DNA from 2 places in the Cellulosimicrobium sp. E-16 genome. Region 1 is predicted to be linked to the other one. Evidence: riboswitches for the same ligand, from Rfam matches in the RefSeq annotation. Region 1 holds a riboswitch; the other holds the start of a gene.
The links. Region 1 has a riboswitch for S-adenosylmethionine ahead of ACN9MS_RS03130 (aminotransferase class V-fold PLP-dependent enzyme). Riboswitches for the same ligand answer to the same signal wherever they lie in the genome.

Region 1 (10,338 bases):
GCCCGTAGAACGTCGAGCCGAGCTCGACGCGGCCCTGGGATGGCACCCACTCGTAGAGGGACGTCGACCCACGCACGACGTCGTCGCCGTGGGACGCGCCGTCCGGCCCGGGGCCGACCACGGCGAACGCGAGCCGACCGGGGGCGGCGACGGCGTCGCGGACGTAGCCGGCCATCGCGTCCGTGCCGCTGGGCACGCGGCTCGACATACCGGCCCAGATGCCGTCGTCGACGAGCGCGCCGAGCGCAGGGGCGTGGCTCTCGTCGAGCGGGACGAGGCGGACGCCGAAGCCTTCGAGGGTGGTGTCGTGCTGCACCCGCACATCCCACCACACGCCGGGTGCCCGACCGCGTGCGAGTGACCCGGCCCGTGCCTACGGTCGTTCACGTACCGACGAGAGGAGCACTCATGGGCATCGGAGACAAGGCCAAGCACGCCGCCGAGGAGGCGGGTGGCAAGCTCAAGGAGGGCGCGGGCAAGCTCACGGACAACGAGCGGCTCGAGGCCGAGGGCCAGGCCGACCAGGCCAAGGCGAACGTGAAGCAGGCGGGCGACGACGTCAAGGACGCGTTCGACCGCTAGTCATCCCCCCGATCTGCTCGCGAGGGCTCCGCTGCGGCGGGGCCCTCGCGGCGTGCCGGGGTCTGCTCGCGGACGGCCCCCGGTCAGGACGCGGCGAGCGGCAGGTCCACCCGCGGCAGCGGCGGGGCGAGCACGGGCACGACGCGCGGGGCGTTGATCCGCTCCAGCAACCCGACCTCGACGGTGGGCCACTCGGGCGCGAGGATCGAGAACATCACGGAGTCGGCGCGCGTCCCGTCGGGGGCGGTGCGGTGGCCGCGCATGACTCCCTCCTCGTACGCCCCGAGCCGGCGCATGGCCCCGAGCGAGCGCGTGTTGCGCGTGTCGACGCGGAAGCCGACGCGGTGCACGTCCCACGTCTCGAACGCGTGCCGCAGCAGCAGCCACTTGGTCACGGGGTTGACGAGGCTCCCCCACGTGGAGCGGGCGTAGAACGTCCGGCCGACCTCGACCCGGCGGTCGACGAGCGACAGGTCGCGGAACGCCGTGCTGCCGAGCACGTCGCCCGGGGAACCGCCGGGTCCGGCGGCGCGCACGACGAAGCCCGTCAGGTCGGGCGCGGCGCGCGTCGCGGCCACCAGCTCGGCCATCCCCGCGACCCCGAAGGGCATGGGGATGCTCATGCCTGACCACATCGCCTCGTCGACGAGGCCGGCCAGTGTCTCAGCGTGCTCCAGGGCCAACGGTTCCAGGCGGAATCCGTGCCCCGAGAGGACGACGTCGTGCAGCACAGCGCATATCAGAGCACACGCGGACGACGCCGCCAAGAGGGTCCGGCGACGTCGTGGACAACGCTCGTCGACGGCACGGTGAACGGCTGTCCCGGCGGTCCCGCCGGCGCCGGGTCAGACGGCGGGGCCGCACCCCGCGGCGTTGGCGAGGAAGCCCGCCGCGGCGGTCGCGAAGAGTCCCTCGAGACCGGACCCCACAGGCACCGGGCGCGGGTCGTCGGCCACGGCCCAGCAGCCGTCGACGACCTCGTACCGCGTCGCAGGACCGTGCTCCACGTACGACCGCACGGCGTCGACGAGCCGGACGACGTCCGCACCCGTCGTCCCGACGCCGACGGACGCGCGGATCGCGCCCGCGTCGTACCCGAGGCGCGCGAGCAGCGGGTGGGCGCAGAAGCGGCCGTCGCGCACGCCGATGCCGTGCTCGGCGGAGAGGTAGGCGGCGACGAGGCCCGGGTCGTGGCCCTCGACGGAGAAGGTGACGACCCCGACCGGGTCGACGGCGTCCTCCCAGACCCGCACGACGCGCACGCCCGGGACCGCCTCCAGCCCGGCGACGAGCGCCGCGCGCAGCGTCGCCTCGTGCGCGTGGAGGTCGGCCGGGTCGAGCGCCGCGAGCGCGTCGCACGCCGCCGCGAGCGCCGCGGCACCCACCACGTTGGGCGACCCGGCCTCGTGGCGCGCGGGCGCCGTCTGCCACTGCGTGCCGGTGACGGATACCTGCCGCACCGCACCGCCGCCGGCGAGGTAGGGCGTGCCCGCGTCGAGCCAGTCGCGACGGCCCACGAGCGCGCCCGCGCCGAACGGCGCGTACGTCTTGTGGCCGGAGAACGCGACGTAGTCGACGCCGGAGTCGGCGAGCGAGAACCCGCGGTGCGGGACGAGCTGGGCGCCGTCGAGGACGACGCGCGCCCCGGCGTCGTGCGCGATCCGCACGACGTCCGCGACGGGCAGCGACTCGCCCGTGACGTTCGACGCGCCGGTCACCGCGACCAGGGCGTACGGGAAGCGTGCGAGCTCGGTGCGCAGGCCGGACAGCGTCTCCGCGACGGACGCACCGCCGGCGAGGACCGTCGCACCGCCCGCGCGCTGCCACGGCAGCAGGTTCGCGTGGTGCTCGACGTCGAGGACGAGCACGCGCCCGGGCGTCCCGTCCGCGTTCGCCGGGACGCAGCCTGCGAGCAGGTTGAGCGAGTCGGTCGTGTTGCGCGTGACGACCGTGACGTCGTCCTCGCGCGCGCCGACGAACGCGCCGATCGTGCGTCGCGACGCCTCGTAGAGCGCCGTCGAGACCTGCGACAGGTAGCCCGCGCCGCGGTGCACGCTCGCGTAGAGCGGCAGGACCTCGGTGACGCGGTCCGCGACCGAGCGCAGCGCCGGGGCCGACGCCGCGACGTCGAGGTTCGCGTACGGGACGCTGCGGCCGTCGGCGAGCGGCACGAGCGTGTCCGCGCCGACGACGGGCAGGAGGGCAGGCGCGTCGGCGATCGCCGAAAGGTCAGGCGTCGTCGAGAGGTCGGTCGGACACGAGACGTCAGCGAGAGCAGTCATGGCACAGTCCTCCGAGGGCGGTCCGGGGACGGTGATCCCCGCGCTTGCCGCGCGCCGGTCGGCGTACGGCCTGGTCGTCACCCGGGGCACCCCGCCGCGAGAGGAGGGTTGCCGGCCAGCAAACCGGGGTTTCACGCTGGCACTCATGACCTGTGTCCCAGGATGTGCGCGGGGGGTGCACCGTGTCAACCGGTGGTCAGGGCGTCTCGGATGGCGGGACGCAGTCCACGAGTAGGTCGAGGCGCCACCCGGACTCGTCGACCTCGAACGACTCGAGCAGAGCCCCGGTGCGCGCGTCGAGCACGACGACGGAGTCGGGCGGCCACTCGGCCGGGTCTCCCGGTGGCGCCTGCGGAGGACGCTGGAGCCGCGCGCCGTTCGCGTGGGCCTCGACGACCTCACCGGTGCGTGTGCTCGCCAGCACGACCTCGGGGTGCGCGTCGGCGTAGGCGTCGCACGCCTCGCCGTTGCCGTCCGAGCTCCACCAGCCCTCGTACCCTCCGACGACGTGGTCCGCGAGGTCGATCGGCTCGCCCTCCCGCACCCCGAGCGCCGTACCGGAGGGACGGGGTGAGGCGAGGTCCTCGTCGGGTTCGACCTGGACGACCCGCGGCCGCTCGGTGGGCAGCGCGGGGACGTCGTCCCCGACGAGGTGCACCTCGGCCGCCGACTGCGAGGCTTCCTCGTCCTGGGGTGCCGTCCACAGCAGGACGACCCCCGCCGCGACCGCTCCGGCGACCACCGTCGCGCCCACCACCCGTCCCCGTGCGACCCGCATCGATCCCCCTGCCCGGCCGGGACCCCCGCCCGGCCGCGCGGCCACGCTAGCGCGACCGTCCGACGTCGGGCGTCCCTGCCCGGGGCCGCTCGGCGAGACGGGCGTTCCGCACGTCGGACGGGTGGCGTACGATCCCGAGCAACCATCCGGAGCGGCCGAGTGACGTGGCACGTCGACGCCGCAGCAACCCCCCGGTCCGTCGCGAGGCGGCCGGGCGCAGGGTGCTACTGCCACGATCGATGGAGGAGGACTCATGAGCGACCAGTCCCAGCAGCAGTCGGCACCCCGGCCGGCACCGCCCGACGCGCGACCCGCCGTCGGCTACGCCGGCGACATCACCCCCCAGCAGGCGTGGGACCTGCTGACGAGCGACGAGCGCGCCGTGCTCGTGGACGTCCGCACCGAGGGCGAGTGGCGCACCATCGGCGTGCCCGACGCCACGGACCTCGACCGCGACGTCGTGTTCGACGAGTGGGTGACCCCGGCCGGGCCCAACCCGCGCTTCGTGGACCAGCTCGTCGAGGCGGGCCTCACCCCCGGCGACGAGCGCCCCGTCGTGTTCCTGTGCCGCTCGGGCCAGCGCTCGATCGGCGCCGCGCGCGCTGCCACGGCCGCCGGGCTCGGGCCGTCGTACAACGTGCTCGAGGGCTTCGAGGGCGCCCAGGGCTTCTCGGGCCTGCGCGACGTCGAGGGCTGGAAGGTCCGCGGCCTGCCCACGACGACCTACGACGAGGCTGCCCGGTGAGCGCCGCGCAGCCCGGGAGCGTGCCGGGCGGCTCCGGCCGCAAGCCCCTGCCCGCGAGCGCGCGCCCCGCGACGCTCGCCGTGCGCGGCGGGCACCACCGCACGGAGTTCCAGGAGACCTCCGAGGCGCTGTTCCTCACGCAGGGCTACACCTACGACCGCGCCGCAGACGCCGAGGCCGCGTTCAAGGGCGAGCTCGACCGGTTCGTCTACTCGCGCTACGGCAACCCGACGGTGCACGCGTTCGAGGAGCGACTGCGCCTGCTCGAGGGCGCCGAGGCCTGCTACGCGACGGCGTCCGGCATGTCCGCGGTGTTCACGTCGCTCGCCGCGCTCGTGGGTTCCGGGTCGCGGATCGTCGCGGCCCGCGCGCTGTTCGGGTCGAGCATCGTCATCTTCGACGAGATCTTCGCCAAGTGGGGCGTGCGGACCGACTACGTCGACGGGCACGTGCTCTCCCAGTGGGAGGAGGCGCTGTCCACGCCGGCGGACGTCGTGTTCTTCGAGACGCCGTCCAACCCCATGCAGGACATCGTCGACGCCCGGCGCGTGAGCGAGCTCGCGCACGCCGCGGGCGCGGTCGTCGTCCTCGACAACGTGTTCGCGACCCCGCTGCTGCAGAAGCCGCTCGAGCTCGGGGCGGACGTCGTCGTGTACTCGGCGACCAAGCACATCGACGGCCAGGGCCGGGTGCTCGGCGGCGCGATCCTCGGGACCGAGGAGTACGTCAACGGGCCCGTGCAGACGTTCATCCGGAACACCGGGCCGTCGCTCTCGGCGTTCAACGCGTGGGTCCTGCTCAAGGGGCTCGAGACGCTGCCCGTGCGCGTCGCCGCGCAGAACGCCGCGGCGGCGCAGGTCGCCGAGGCGCTGGAGCAGCTTCCCGGGATCGGGCGCGTGCGCTACCCGTTCCTCGCGTCGCACCCGCAGCGCGAGCTCGCGCAGTCGCAGCAGAGCGGCGGCGGCACGGTCGTGACGTTCGACCTCGCCGTCCCGGAGGGCACCGACCCCGAGACCGCGAAGAAGCGCGCGTTCACGTTCCTCGACGCGCTCCAGGTCGTCGACATCTCGAACAACCTCGGCGACGCCAAGTCGCTCGTCACCCATCCCGCCACGACCACGCACCGCAAGCTCGGCCCCGAGGGCCGCGCCGCCGTCGGGATCGCGGAGACGACGGTGCGCCTGTCGGTGGGCCTGGAAGACCCGCTCGACGTCATCGAGGACGTGGAGCAGGCGCTCAACGCCTGACTCTCCTCGCGCCGACCATGTGGTTGTGGCCCGTCCCGACGCCGGGACGGGCCACAACAGCATGGTCGGCGGGCAGAGGGTGCAGGGGTCGGTGCCGTGTGCGTGGGAAAGGCGTGGACCGGTCGCACCGACCCTCCTAGCGTCGGAGGGTGCCTGACGCGATCTTCGACGACCCTCGACTCGCCGCCCTCTACGACCCGCTCGACCCGGACCGCTCCGACCTCGACGTCTACACGGCGATCGTCGACGAGCTCGGCGCGCGGCGGGTGCTCGACGTCGGGTGCGGCACCGGGACGTTCGCGTGCCTCCTGGCACGGCGCGGGATCGACGTCGTGGGCGTCGACCCCGCGGGCGCGTCGCTCGACGTAGCCCGCACCAAGCCGGGCGCCGACCGCGTGCGGTGGCTGCACGGCGACGCGACGAGCCTCCCGCCGCTCCGGGTCGACCTCGCGACCATGACGGCGAACGTCGCCCAGGTGTTCCTCACCGACGACGCGTGGGCCACGACCCTGCAGGGCATCGGCTCCGCCCTCGTGCCGGGCGGCCACCTCGTGTTCGAGACGCGCGATCCCGCGCGCCGGGCGTGGGAGGGGTGGACCCGCGAGGCGACGGCCACGCGCGTGGACGTGCCCGACGTCGGGCCGGTCGAGTCCTGGACCGACCTCACCGACGTGTCGCTCCCGTTCGTCTCCTTCCACGACACGACCGTGCTGCCCGACGGCACCGCGCTGCACTCGGACTCGACGCTGCGCTTCCGCGAGCGCGAGGAAATCGAGGCGACGCTCGTCGCCTGCGGGTTCGAGGTGGTCGACGTCCGCGACGCGCCCGACCGACCGGGCCGCGAGTGGGTGTTCGTCGCACGGCGCGCGGAGCCGGCCGTCGAGTGACGCACGCCCCCCGGCGAGGGGCGCACTCCGGAGTGCGCCCCGCGGCCGGGTGTGCCTCAGTCGGTGCGCTCGCCCAGGACGACGACCTCTTCCCTGCGTCCCCCCGACCTCTCGACGCGATCCCGAAGGTCGTCCAGCTCGTGCGGCAGCAGCGAGAACGTCACCGACGTCCCGGTGTCGTTCACGTCCCAGAGCACTCGTCCCCGCTCGTCGAGACCGGTCCCGCAGATCGTGTACGGGGCGACGTCCACGGCCAGGCCGAACTCGTGGTCGTCGCGCGGGTCGAGGTCGAGCGAGATCGACGGTCCGCTCCCGAGCCACCGCGCGAGACGGCCCCGCCGGGCGTGCCGCAGCTCGTCCATCGCCCGCACGGCCTGGACCACGTCCGAGGGCCATGGGTCGTCGGAGCTCAGGTCGACCTGGAGCGTCACGATCCGGTCGCGCAGCACGACGAGTGCCTCCCGGCACACGGCCTCGACGGTCACCGGGGCGGCACCGGTGACGATCGTGCACGACACACCCGTCGTCCTTGTCAGCGGCATGGGGCGTCCTCCGTCGGGCGATCGGACCGACGCGACCTCTGCGCACGTGCGGTGCGGACACCGTAGTCCCCGGCGACCTGTGGACGGCGGTTCGACGGTGTGGGACGCACCTCGTAGATTCCTCGTAGCGCTCGGCCGACCGGCAGGGTGCGACGACCGGTCCGCCACCACCGACAGGGGTCCTCTTGCTGCACGTGCACCGCTCCGAGCGTGCCGAGGCGCTCGTGGCGCCGCTCGCCGCCGTGCTCGCCGAGGCGCCGGAGGACCCGTTCACGCCCGACGTCGTGGCGGTCCCGACGCGCGGTGTCGAGCGGTGGCTCGCGCAGCGGCTCTCGCACCACCTGGGTGCGGGCGAGACGTCGGGCGTCTGCGCGAACGTGGACTTCCGTGGGCCGCGCCGGCTCGTGGAGCAGGTCGTCGCGGACCTCACCGACCTCGACCCCGACGACGACCCCTGGCGGCCCGAGCGCCTCGCCTGGTCCGTGCTCGAGGTGCTCGACGCGCACCTCACCGAGCCGTGGGCGGCGCCGCTCGCGCGGTACGTCGGTGAACCGGGCGACGAGGTGCGCCGGGGCCGGCGGCTCACGCTCGCGCGCCGGCTCGCGGACCTGCTCGTCGACTACGCGCGGCAGCGTCCCGAGGTCGTGCTCGCGTGGTCGGCCACGTCGCCGGTCGACGAGAGCGACGGCACCCCGGACGACCTCGCGTGGCAGCCCGAGCTCTGGCGGCGCCTCGTCGACCGCGTCCCGGCCACGGACCCGGCACGGCGCGTGGAGGAGGCGGTCACCGCGCTGCGCGCGGACCCCGCCGCCGTGGACCTCCCGCCGCGGCTGTCCGTGTTCGGCCCGACGCGGCTGCCCGAGGACGAGCTCCGCGTCCTGCGTGCGCTCGCCGAGCACCGCGACGTCCACCTGTGGCTCGTGCACCCCTCGCCCGCGCTGTGGGACAAGGTCGCGGCGTACGACGGCGGCCCCGCCACGAGCGACGACCTCGCCGACGACGCCACCCCTGACGACGCGGGCGCCCGACGTCGCGCGGACCTGCCCACGCTCGCCCGGCACCCGTTCCTCGCGTCGACTGGTCGCGACGCGGTCGAGCTGCAGCTCCGGCTCGCCGGGGGCGGCGCGGTGCACGAGACCCGCCACGAGGCCGCGCCCACGCCGCCGACGCTGCTCGGCGCGCTGCAGGGCGCCCTCCGCACGGACACGCCGGACGGGACCCACGTCGTCGACCCCGCCGACCGGTCGGTCCAGGTGCTCGCGTGCCACGGCCGGGCGCGGCAGGTCGAGGTGCTGCGGGAGACGCTCGTCGGGCTGTTCTCGGCCGACCCGACGCTCCAGGCGCGCGACGTCATCGTGCTGTGCCCGGACGTCGAGACGTTCGCACCGCTCGTCACGGCGACGTTCGGCGCGGTCCCCGAGCTCGGTGAGGACGCGCACCCGGGCCAGCGCCTGCGGGTCAGCCTCGCCGACCGCGGCGCCGGGACGACCAACCCCGTGCTCGCGCTGCTCGCCACGCTGCTGCGCCTCGCCGACGGCCGGGTCACGGCGTCGGAGGTGCTCGACCTCGCCGCGAGCGCGCCGGTCCGCCGCCGGTTCCGGTTCTCCGACGACGACGTGGACCGCCTGCGCCAGTGGGCCGTCGAGGCGGGCGTGCACTGGGGCGAGGACGGCGAGCGGCGCGCGCGGTTCGGGATCGACGGGCACGTGCGGCAGGGCACGTGGGACGCGGCGCTCGACCGCCTCCTGCTCGGCGCGGCGATGGCCGACGAGGACGCGCGGTTCGTCGGGCCGGCGCTGCCGCTCGACGACGTCGGCTCGACCGACGTGGACCTCGCGGGCCGCCTCGCCGAACTCGTCGCGCGGCTGACGGAGACGCTGCGCGCGCTCGACGGGGTGCACCCGCTCGCGCACTGGCTCGACGCGCTCGACCGCGCGCTCACGCTGCTCGCCGAGGCACCGCCCACGGAGGCGTGGCAGATCGGCTCCGCCCGCCGTGTGCTGGGCGACGTGCGCGCGGCAGGCGCGGCGCACGGCAGGGTCGCGCTGCGGCTCGCGGACGTGCGCGCGCTGCTCGACGACCGCCTCGCGGGACGGCCGACCCGCGCCGGGTTCCGCACGGGCGCGCTCACCGTGTGCTCGCTCGAGCCGATGCGCTCGGTGCCGCACCGGGTCGTGTGCCTCCTGGGCCTCGACGACGGCGTGTTCCCCCGCACCGCGGCGCCCGCGGGCGACGACCTGCTCGCGCGGCACCCGGAGATCGGCGAGCGCGACGCGCGCAGCGAGGACCGGCAGATCTTCCTCGACGCCGTCGCCGCGGCGGGCGACCACCTCGTCGTCGTGCACACGGGTGCCGACGAACGCACGGGTGCCGTCCGCACGCCGGCTGTCCCCGTCGCGGAGCTGCTCGACGCGCTCGACCGCGTGGCGACGACCGTCGACGGCCGCCCGGCGCGCGAGCACGTGGTCGTGCAGCACCCGCTCCAGACCGTGGACGAGCGCAACTTCGTCCCGGGCGCCCTGGGCGTGCCCGGGCCGTTCAGCCACGACGCCGCCGCGCTCGCCGGGGCCCGCGCCCTGCACCGCGAGCGCCGGCCCGTCGGGGCGCTCGTCGGCGCACCGCTCGACCTCCCCGCGGATGCCGCAGGCGGCGCCGGGTCGCCGGGCGCGCCGGCCGACGTCGAGCTCGACGACCTGGTCCGACTGCTGGAGAACGCGCCCCGCTGGTTCGCCCAGCACACGCTCGACGTCGGCCTCGTGCTGGAGGAGGACGACGTCGAGGACCGCCTCCCGCTCGCGCTCACCGGGCTCTCCGGCTGGGGCGTGGGCGACCGCGTGCTGCGGGCCGCGCTCTCCGGCGTCGACCCGAACCGGGCGATGCAGGCCGAGTGGCGGCGGGGCCAGGTCCCGCCGCGCGAGCTGGGGCGCTCGGCGTTGCAGGAGGTGGTCCGGGCCGTCGGCCCGCTGCGCGTCACCGCCGTGGAGGCCGCGCGCGAGGCCGACCTCGCCGCCGGGCGCCCGGTGAGCCAGGACGTCCTGAGCTCGGCCGAGACGGTCGACGTCCGCGCCGCGCTGCCCGACGGCCGCACCCTCGTCGGGAGCGTCCCCGGCGTGCACGGCGCGCGCGTCGTCCGCACCGAGTACTCCCGCCTCGGGCCAAAGCACCGGCTGCGCGCGTGGGTCCAGGCGCTCGCGCTCACGGCGAGCGACCCGGGGCGCCCGTGGGACGCCGTCGCGATCGGTCGCTCGTCCCGGGGGCCGGGCGTCGCCTGGTCG
Region 2 (10,338 bases), 840 kb from region 1:
CTACCTCGACCAGGTCGCGGCCCTGCCCGGCGTCGAGGACGCGATGCAGGACACCGACTACCCGCCCGAGGTCCTCGTCGTCGACGTCACGCCCGACGTCGGCGAGGGCGGCGACGCGACCGCCGCCGAGGCCCAGGAGCTGCTGCGCGCGATCCGCGCGATCGACACCGCTGGCCTCGACGTGCACGTCGCCGGCCCGGCCGCCGAGGTCGTCGACACCCAGGAGCACCTCGCGCAGCGCCTCCCGCTCGCTGCGGGCGTCGTCGTGCTCGCGACGTTCGCGCTCCTCTTCCTGCTCACCGGCTCGCTCGTCGTGCCGCTCAAGGCGCTCGTGCTCAACCTGCTCACGCTCGCCGCGACGCTCGGCGTGCTCGTCTCGGTGTTCCAGCACGGCGTCGGCGCCTCGCTGCTCGGGTTCGAGCCGTGGGGTGCGCTCGACGTCACGACGCCCCTGCTCATCGGCATGCTCGTGTTCGGCCTGTCCACCGACTACGAGGTGTTCCTCCTCGCGCGGACGGCCGAGGAGTGGCGCGCCCGCACGCCCGGCGAGGACCCCCGCGCCGCGAACGACCGGGCCGTGCTCCGCGGCATCACCGCGACCGGCCCGGTCGTCACGACGGCGGCCGTCGCCATCGGCATCGTGTTCCTCGGCTTCGCGGCGGGCGAGCTCGTCGCGATGAAGGAGGTCGGCGTCGGCATGGCCGTCGCCGTGCTGCTCGACGTGACCGTCGTCCGCGGGCTCCTGCTCCCCGCGACGATGACGCTCCTCGGGCGGTGGAACTGGTGGCCGGGGAGTGGCGGGCGGTCGGACGACGCGGGTCTGGCTTCCGCCGAGACCTCCGCGGGGGCGGGGCGGGTCTCTGCTGGGCCGAGGTAGAGCCGTGGTGCGTCAGGCGTCGCGCATGACCTCGGTGACGAAGCGGGCGGAGCGCTCGCGGAGGCCGTCGACGCGGAGCTCGACGAACAGCTCGCGCATCGACTCGTCGTCGCCGATCTCGGTGCGGGTCGGGGCACGCCGCACGTTCTGCGAGCACAGGAACTGCGTGCAGATGAGGGTGCCGACGGTGTTGCCGCGGCGTCCGGCGGCGCCGGCACGCCGCGCGACGTAGAGGCTGACGTCGTCCGTCACGACGACGTCCTCGCACCACGCGCAGACGGCGCGCTTGCGCATGCCGCCCGTCTTGGCGTCGGTGGAGCGCAGCAGGACGCCGCGCGGCTCGCCGTCGACCACGACGACGGCGTACGCGAGCAGCGGCGCCTTGCGGTCGCGCCACCCGAGGTAGTCGAGGCGGTCCCAGTCGAGCGCGTCGAGGTCGGGGAGGGTCGCCTGTGCGGCCTCGCGCTTGGAGGCGTTGACGAACGACGCGCGGATCTGCTTCTCGGTCAGGGGAATCATGGGTTCAGGGCTTCCGTGTCGGTACGGTCCCACCCTGCCCGACGGCGTGCCGCGGCGCAGGCGGTCGGCTCACGACGACGCAGGGTCGCCATGGCGCACGACGGCGCCGCTCGGCCGAGCGGGGAGGGTGGGGATGACGGCGTGCCCGCGACCGCCGTCGCCAAGACCTGCTGAGCGCGGGTCATCTGTCGTCGGGGAAATGACGACGAATGCCCAGCGCTCGACGGGGCGGGGCGCCGGGTCGGCGTCCCGCTGAACGGCTCAGCGGGTGACGGTGCGGGAGGGGAGGGCGCCCGAGCAGGCCGCCATGGCCACCTCGCAGCCTGCGGTGCCGTGCATCCGCGTCTCCTCGTCCCGTTCGGTGCGCCGTCCGGCGCGACCTGATCCGTGGTCGTGCCCGTCCGGCACGACGAACGGCTGCCCTCGGCAACCGTCACCCTCGATGGTGCGCCTCGCACACCGCCGCCGTCAACGTGATTCCGCTCGCGCGGCGACGTCCAGCCGCCGAACCCGGGGTTCCTCCTCAGGATGCGCTCCGCGTGGGGAGCGACCCCGGGTTCGGCATCGCGTGTCGCGCCCGGGTGACCTCCGGCGCCCGGAACGGGACGAAAGACGACGGGTCCGGGCTCTGCCGGGCGCGAGACTCGGAGGCTCCGCCACCCGTCGTCGAGGAGGATCCTCCGTGCCTGTCGCGCCGTCACCGTCCGAGACCGCCGCACCCGTGGGGGAGCGCCTGGTGTCCGTCGAGGTGGTGGTGCCGTCCGGGGTGTTCTGGTCGGGCCCGGCGCGCAGCGTCACGGTGCCGTCGGTGTCCGGGACCTTGGGGATCCTCGCCCGGCACCAGCCCGTCGCGGCGACGCTCAAGGCGGGGCGGGTGCGGCTGCGCACGCCCGACCGCCCGACGGCGGAGCTGCGCATCGGCGGCGGCTTCGTCGTGGTCGACGACGACGAGGTGACGATCCTCGCCGACGACGCGACCTGGGTGCAGGCCCGCTAGTCCCTACGCGGGGTCGACCACCGGACCGAGCTGCACGACGACGATCCGGTGCCCGTCGGGGTCGTTGACGTGCGCGAACCGGTCCCCGGACTCGGCGTCGGCGTCGGGGCCGACGAACGGCTCGACCCCCACGTCGGCCAGCCGGGCGAGGATCGCATCGAGGTCGTCGACGTAGAGCACGAGGTTCGGCAGCCCGTGGCGCACGAGGGGCGCGCCGCCGTCGGGGAGCGGGACGAGCCACAGCCCGGGCTCGTCGACGCGGCCGGGTCCGACGTGCAGCAGCGGGAACCCCTCGGTCTCGCCGCGGAACAGCGTCCCGAACCCGAACCCGTCCGACCAGAATGCGGCGCTCGCGTCGAGGTCACGGCAGAGCATGACCGTGCGGCCGATCGTCGTCGTCATGCGGCGAGCCTAGGCCGTGCCGCCGACGTCCCCGCCCGCCCGACGCCCGACCTCCCGGGGCGCACGTGCGCCGTCGGGCATACCGTGGACGCATGGCGACCGACGGCGGCATCCGCAGGACGATCAGCGACCTCGTGGCGCAGGAGCGCGAGCTCCGCGAACAGTTCGCGCAGGGGGAGATCACCGGGGGGCAGGAGCACGAGCGGCTCCGCGCGATCGAGGTCGAGCTCGACCAGTGCTGGGACCTGCTGCGCCAGCGCGACGCGGCCCGCGAGTTCGGGAGCGACCCGGATGCCGCGACCGTGCGCGACCCCGGTACCGTGGAGGGGTACCTGGACTGACCCGCACCGAAGGAGCCCTTGTGAGCACGCAGGACACGCAGCAGATCCCCACCGGCACCGAGGGGCGCGACGTCGCGGACCGCGCGGGCGCGGTCGCCCGGTTCGTCGTCGCCTTCGCGTTGTTCGTGGGCGGGCTCGTGCTCATGGGCTCGGGCATGTCGGGCGTGGACGGCGGCGTGTGGCTCTTCGTCGGCGGCCTCGCCGCCTCGACGCTCGCGTTCGCACTCCCGATGTCGGGCGCCGCGGAGCGCTGACCGGCCCGCTCCCGCGCGGCGTCATGCGGCGCCGTGCGGGAGCCTCCGGAGTCGCGACCGCCGCGGCGCGCCCCGTCCCGTCGTCTACGCCCAGGCGCCCAGCAGATCGTCTGCGCTGAAGGCGAGGTCGGCGCCGGTGGGAGTCTCGCCCGACGGGCTGATGGCGACGATCCGCGCGTCAGCCGAGCGCGGGACCCGGTCACGGACGGAGTGCAGCGCGGCGACCTCCCGGGGCGACACGCCGCGCTCCCGCCGCCATTTGATGGAGCCGATCAGCGACGAGCGATCGCGTGTCATGGCGACCACGTCGATCTCGACGCTGCCGTCCCGGGTCCACCACGGACGCACCGTCTCGACCTCTGCCAGCCGCTCGTCGGACCGCGAGAGGCGGGTGAGCGCCTCTCGGACGACCGGTTCGATGCTTCGTCCTCGCCAGCTCGCCCAGTCGCGATCGAACGCGGTGATGGCAAGATCCTCCCGACCGCGCGCGATCTGCTCCACCCTCCGCTCGACGTAGCGGAACCAGAAGCGCAGGTACGGATCCGTGACCCGGTAGCGACGGAGGCGGCCCGTGGGTGCGGCCCAGGCCGGGACCTCGCGCTCGACGAGCGACTTCGTCTCCGTCAGGCTCTTGAGCGCCCGGGTGGTCGCGGTCTCCAGCGCCTTGCGGTCGGAGGAGTCTTGGATCGCGGAGAGCACGTCGCTGAACCCGGGGTTCGCCGTGTCGTCCGAGCCGATCGCCGCGAGCACCCGGTACGCGGCGGGTGCGTCGGGGAACTCGGCGTCGAGCGTCAGCCGCGCCGTGGTGACGAGCGGGCTGTAGGGGTCGGCCAGTGCGGCCCAGACGTACTCCTCCGGGCTCAGCCCCGACCTCGCGAGGTCGGTGACGAGGCGTGGGTACCCGCCGGTGACCAGGTAGGCCTCGAAGGCGTCGAACGCGCTGCGACCAGGGAGTGCCGACGCCACCTCGGCCGGGTCGAGCGATGCCACGGCGCACGGTCGCAGTCGCCCGAAGAGAGGGCGACCGTGCGACGCGAGCTGTTCCATCATCGCCACGTCGGAGCCGATGAGGACCATCAGGACCGGCAGCTTCTCCAGGGTGCGATCCCACTGGGCCTGCAGCTCGCCCTCGAGGGACGGATCGCCGTCGACCATCCACGGGAACTCGTCGAGGACGGCGATCACGGGTCCTGAACGTGCCGCGACGGCGAGGCGTCCGAGCCACTCCCGCCACGAGACGGCAGGTGTCTGGGTCAAGAGCTCGGCGTCCGGCAGCGGCCGGCGAGACTCGATGATCGCCCGGGTGGCGTCGTCGAGCTGGCGTCGCAACGACGACCCGTAGATGCCGGGGACGTAGACGGACGGCACCTCGACCGACTCCACGAACTGTCCGACCAGGGTGGACTTGCCGACCTGCCTTCGCCCGCGCAGTGCAACGATCCGTCCGGTCCCGTGGTCGACCACGGCATCCAGATGCGACCGGAGAGCGTTCGTGCTCGTCGCACGGCGGACCAAACCTTCATTGAAGGTAGCAGACATACCGTGAAGCATACATCGCATGTCTGTTAATGGAATCGCGAAAGGGCCTCGTGCGGTGGCTCGGGCGTGCTGTGAGCCGTCGCTCACGGCGCCGCGGGCCGAGGTAGTACCGGGGTCAGGACCCCGGTACTACCTCGCGGACTGCGGTACTACCTCGCGAGGCTCGCGCGGACCGCCCTCGCTGCGGCGACGAGGTGCTCGAGCGACGGCACGGTCTCCTCGTAACGGCGCGTCTTGAGCCCGCAGTCGGGGTTGACCCAGACGACCTTCGGGTCGATCGACTTCACGGCGAGCTCGAGCAGCTCCGTGACCTCCTCCGCGGAGGGGACGCGCGGGCTGTGGATGTCGTAGACGCCCGGCCCGATGCCGCGCGCGTACCCGGCGTCGCGCAGCTCCGGCACGATCTCCATGCGCGAGCGCGCCGCCTCGACCGACGTCACGTCGGCGTCGAGGCCGTCGATCGCGCCGATGACCTCGCCGAACTCCGAGTAGCACAGGTGCGTGTGGATCTGCGTCGCCGCCTCCACGCCCGACGTCGCGAGCCGGAACGAGCCGACCGACCAGTCGAGGTACGCGGGCTGGTCGTCCTTGCGCAGCGGCAGCAGCTCGCGCAGCGCGGGCTCGTCGACCTGCACGATCCCGATGCCCGCGGCCTCCAGGTCCGCGATCTCGTCGCGCAGTGCGAGGCCCACCTGGTTCGCGGTGTCGCCGAGCGGCTGGTCGTCGCGCACGAACGACCACGCGAGGATCGTCACCGGTCCGGTGAGCATGCCCTTGACCGGCTTCTCCGTGAGCGACGCCGTGTACGCGGACCACTCGACCGTGATGGGCTCCGGGCGCGTGACGTCGCCCCACAGGATCGGCGGGCGCACGCAGCGCGACCCGTACGACTGCACCCAGCCGTTCGCGGTGACGGCGAACCCGTCGAGGTGCTCGGCGAAGTACTGGACCATGTCGTTGCGCTCGGGCTCGCCGTGCACGAGCACGTCGAGGCCCAGCTCCTCCTGGAGCGCGACGACGCGCGCGATCTCCTCGCGCATCGCGACCGTGTAGTCCGCGTCGGAGAGGTCGCCCCTGGTCCACTGCGCACGGGCGCGGCGGATCTCCGGGGTCTGCGGGAACGACCCGATGGTCGTCGTCGGCAGCGGCGGCAGGTTCAGGCGCTCGTGCTGCGCGGCCGCGCGCTCGGCGTAGTCGCCGCGGGCGAAGTCCGCGTCGGTCAGCGCGGCGGCACGCTCGCGCACCGCGGGCACGACGACGCCGCTCGCCTCGACGCGCGACGCCACGGCCGCGCGGGACGCCTCGATCTCCGCCGCGACGGCGTCGCGACCCTTGGTGAGCGCGCGGGCGAGCGTCGCGACCTCGCCGACCTTCTGGTCCGCGAACGCGAGCCAGTCGCGCAGGCGCGGGTCGAGCGTCGTGCCTGACGTGGTGCCCGGCTCGGCGAACGTCTCGTCCTCGACGTCGTGCGGCACGTGCAGCAGCGACGTCGACGTGCCGACCGAGACCGCGCCGGCACCCAGTCCCTCGACGGCGTCGACGACCTCGAGCTTCGCTGCGAGGTCCGCGCGCCACACGTTGTGCCCGTCGATCACGCCCGCGACGAGCGTCTTGCCGGCGAGGCCGGGGACGCCGCCGTCGGCCGCCGTAGGGACGGCGCCCTTGACGAGGTCGATCGCGATCGCGTCGACGTCGGTGCCCGCGAGGAGCGCAAGCCCGTCCCGGGCCGCTCCACCGGCGGTCTCGGCACTGGCCTGGAGCGCGCCGAACGGCGCGGCGACGAGGATCGCGGGCCGCGCGTCCTGCGCCGAACCCGGGTTCGCGGCCGGGTCCGCGGACGAGTCCGGCGCAGACCCCGGGTTCGGCACGGGGCGGAGGTCGGTCGCGAGGGCGCGGTACGCCGACTCCACCGCGGCGGCGAGGTCGGCGAACGGCACGTCGACCGAGTCGGTGACGAGGATCGGCTCGTCGAGCTGCACCCACGGCGCGCCCGCGGCGGCGAGCGCGCGCAGCAGTTCGGCGTAGGCGGCGACGACGTCGTCCAGGCGGTCGAGAGGCGAGTACCCGGCGGGGGCGTCGTCGGCGGCCTTGGACAGCGCGAGGAACGTCACGGGCCCGACGACGACGGGCCGCGTCACGACGCCGGCCTCCTTCGCCTCGACGAACTCGCGCACGACGCGGTCGTCGACGAACCGGATCGGGGTGTCCGGGCCGATCTCGGGCACGAGGTAGTGGTAGTTCGTGTCGAACCACTTGGTCATCTCGAGCGGAGCGTCGTCACCCTGGCCGCGCGCCACGGTGAAGTAGCCCGCGAGGTCGAGGCGCCCGGCGTCGTCGGTGAGCGACGCGAACCGCGACGGGACCGCCCCGAGGAGGACCGCGGCGTCGAGCACCTGGTCGTAGAAGGAGAACGACCCGGGGACGGACGCGTCGTCGGCGCCGAGGCCGAGGTCGACGAGCCGGCGGACGGTCGCGAGGCGCAGCTCGCGGGCCGTGGCCTCGAGCTCCTCGGCCGACGTCTTGCCGGCCCAGAACGCCTCGACGGCCTTCTTGAGCTCACGACGACGCCCGATGCGCGGGTAGCCGAGCACGGTGCCCGCGGGGAAGCCGACCTGAATCTGGGTAGGGGAGGGTACGGAAGTGGCCATGATCGAAACCTCTTGCTGGTCCGGAGGACCGGTCAGACGGGCGTGCCGTGCGTGGCGGCGCTCGTCGTGGGCAGGGAGGTGCCGGTGACCCACGGCCCGCTGGCCAGGTCCGGGACGAGCGGGGCGGCGGCAGCGCTGGTGCTGCCCCCGGTCCCGCGCGACCCGCCGCCGAGGTGGACACCCTCGAGCAGGTCAAGAGCGGCGCGGTGCTTGTTGAACGTGTACACGTGCAGACCGGGCGTGCCCGCGTCGAGGACGCGCTGCGCGAGGTCCACGGTGTACGCGATCCCGTAGGCGTGCTGCGCCTCCGGGTCGGGCAGGGCGTCGAGCGCGTCCAGCAGGTGCTGGGGCGCGCGCACGCCCGTGAGCTCCTCGACGCGGCGGAGCCGCGCGGGCTCCGTCGTGGGCAGCAGCCCGGCGAGGATGGGGATCGTCACGCCGGCCGCGCGGGCCTCGGCGACGAAGTCGGTGTACGACGACGCGTCGTAGAAGAGCTGCGTGATCGCGAAGCTCGCGCCGGCCTGCTGCTTCTGCCACAGGCGGCGCACCTCCTGGCTCCGTGTGGTGCCGGCGGCGGGGTTGCCGTCGCAGAACGTCGCGACGGCGATCGTCAGCGGGCGGGCGGCGCCACGCAGGGCGGCGGCCGGGTCGGACGCGCAGCGCGACGCCTCGACCTCGCGCAGCAGCGCGACGAGCTCGGTCGACGACCGCACGCCGTCGGGCGCGGGCTGCCAGTCCGGCTGGTCGCGCGGCGGGTCGCCCCGCAGCGCGAGGAAGCTGCGCACGCCCTCGTCGAGGAAGTCGTTGATGACTTCCTCGACGTCCTCGCGCGACGCACCGACGCACGTGAGGTGCGCGATCGGCAGCACGGGCGTGCCCTGGAGCAGGCGACCGACGACCTGGCGCGCGGTCGCGCGGTCGGTGCCGGCCGCCCCGTACGTCACGGACACGAAGTCGGGGTGGGTCGCGACGAGACGGCGTGCCGTCTCCCAGAACTTCGGCGCCGCGTCCGGGCGGCGCGGGGGCATGAGCTCGAACGAGACCGTCGGACGGGCCGCGCCGCCGTGCGCCTGCCCGACGGCGTCCGCGACGCTCACGGCGTCGTCCCGACCGGGGTGCGTGCGTGCGCGACCGCCGTCGGGCACGGGCTGCCCTGACGGTGCGCGAAGGATGCCTCTGAGACCATTAGTCGCTCCATCGACCCTGGCGTTAGCACCTTTGTCCTCGGGAGGCTTCCGTCGGCGGGTTGCTGCGGTGTCGTCGAGCCAGGACTCTCGACCGCTCTGGATGGTTGCCACGATCCTACGGCCCATCCGACATGCGGTCGAGCGTGCCCGCCAGGTGAGATGTGCCGTGGTCCGTGCCGAGCGGTCGACGCGAGGGGCGCGCACCTAGGGTGGGACCCGACCGCCCTCTGACCCTGTCCCACCCAGGAGCCCGCCGTGTACGCCACCCCGACCCGCCCCATGACCCAGGACGAGCTCGACCGGATCTGCCGGGTGTGGGCCGACTGCGGCAGCGACGACCCGACCGACCGGTGGCTCGAGCTGTGGGACGGTGGCGACGCCGACGACCACCCGGAGCAGCGCGACGCGATCGTCGCGATCGCGCGGGAGGTCGGGCTGGACGCCGCGGTCGAGGACGGCGTGCTCCGCGTGCAGAAGACGCAGCAGCTCCACGACGAGATCGGCGCGCGCTGGATCTGACCAGGTCAGAGCCCCTGCGCTACAGATCTCACGCTTTCTACGCTAAATATCTCAGGCCCCGCACCGTCGTCAACGGCGCCGGAGCTCCGGGACGTGCAGGCGTCGGAGGAACCGGTCGGTGCGCAGCGGTGGGCCGTGGCGGTCGAGCAGGGACACGACGACGACGGTCGCCGTCGCGAGCGGGATCGTCCACGCCGCGGGCTGGGCGAGCAGGGCGCGCACGACGCCGGGGATGCCCTCCGCCGTCGTGCCGGACGTGCCGGCCCCGTAGCCGGCGGCGACGAGCGCGGACGACGCGAGCAGCGCCGTCGCGCACAGGACGGACCCCACGACCATCCCCGCCACCGCGCCGCGCGCGGTGAGGCCGCGCCACCACACGCCGAGCAGGATCACCGGCGACAGCGCGGAGGCGGCGAACACGAACACCGTGCCGACGCTCGTCACGAGGCCCTGCGGGATGGTGACGAGCGCGAACGCGAGCGGGATGAGCGTGCACGCGACCGCCGACCACCGGAACGACCGCACGGTCCCGCCGAACAGGTCCTGGCTCACGACGCCCGCGAGCGCCACGACCAGCCCCGACGACGTGCCGAGGAACGCCGCGAACGCGCCGGCGACGACGAGGGCCGCGAGCAGCTCGCCGCCGAGCCCGGGCACGAGGCGGGTCGGCAGCGTGAGGACGACGGTGTCGGCGACGCCGGGCGCGGCGAGGTCGGGTGCGACGACCCGCGCGACGAGCCCGAGCGTGCTGGACACCATGTAGAACACGCTGATCATCACGAGCACGACGACGGTCGTCCGGCGGGCCGAGCCGCCGTCGGGCGAGGTGTAGAAGCGCACGAGGACGTGCGGCAGGCCGGTCGTGCCGAGCAGCAGCGCGAGCAGGAGCGACACGGTCGCGTACGCGTCGAGGCCGCCGGGGCCGGCGTCGTGCGGGAAGACCGCCGCGGGGTCGAAGGTCACGGTGGCGCCACCCGGCTCGAACGCGCCGCCCAGCGCCATGAGCACGAACACGAGGGGCAGTGCGAGCGCCGTGAGCTTGACCCAGAACTGGA

Region 2: it holds a riboswitch for S-adenosylmethionine, as region 1 does, so the genes downstream of both, ACN9MS_RS19575 (methylenetetrahydrofolate reductase) here and ACN9MS_RS03130 (aminotransferase class V-fold PLP-dependent enzyme) in region 1, are expected to answer to the same signal.

Annotation. Positions count from the first base shown of each region.
Region 1 covers NZ_CP183974.1:699,147-709,484, reverse strand. Annotated here, with positions in the region: gene ACN9MS_RS03145 (GNAT family N-acetyltransferase) at 1-316, opposite strand, end outside; gene ACN9MS_RS03140 (CsbD family protein) at 409-582, shown strand; gene ACN9MS_RS03135 (GNAT family N-acetyltransferase) at 666-1,313, opposite strand; gene ACN9MS_RS03130 (aminotransferase class V-fold PLP-dependent enzyme) at 1,428-2,864, opposite strand; SAM riboswitch class IV at 2,900-3,015, opposite strand; gene ACN9MS_RS03125 (hypothetical protein) at 3,061-3,642, opposite strand; gene ACN9MS_RS03120 (rhodanese-like domain-containing protein) at 3,896-4,387, shown strand; gene ACN9MS_RS03115 (O-succinylhomoserine sulfhydrylase) at 4,384-5,634, shown strand; gene ACN9MS_RS03110 (class I SAM-dependent methyltransferase) at 5,784-6,521, shown strand; gene ACN9MS_RS03105 (hypothetical protein) at 6,578-7,063, opposite strand; gene recC (exodeoxyribonuclease V subunit gamma) at 7,258-10,338, shown strand, end outside.
Region 2 covers NZ_CP183974.1:4,452,195-4,462,532, reverse strand. Annotated here, with positions in the region: gene ACN9MS_RS19615 (MMPL family transporter) at 1-877, shown strand, start outside; gene ACN9MS_RS19610 (FBP domain-containing protein) at 890-1,396, opposite strand; gene atpC (ATP synthase F1 subunit epsilon) at 2,079-2,393, shown strand; gene ACN9MS_RS19600 (VOC family protein) at 2,397-2,795, opposite strand; gene ACN9MS_RS19595 (DUF2630 family protein) at 2,888-3,136, shown strand; gene ACN9MS_RS19590 (hypothetical protein) at 3,157-3,390, shown strand; gene ACN9MS_RS19585 (ATP-binding protein) at 3,475-4,929, opposite strand; gene metE (5-methyltetrahydropteroyltriglutamate--homocysteine S-methyltransferase) at 5,079-7,577, opposite strand; gene ACN9MS_RS19575 (methylenetetrahydrofolate reductase) at 7,610-8,605, opposite strand; SAM riboswitch class I at 8,769-8,871, opposite strand; gene ACN9MS_RS19570 (hypothetical protein) at 9,020-9,283, shown strand; gene ACN9MS_RS19565 (cation acetate symporter) at 9,353-10,338, opposite strand, start outside.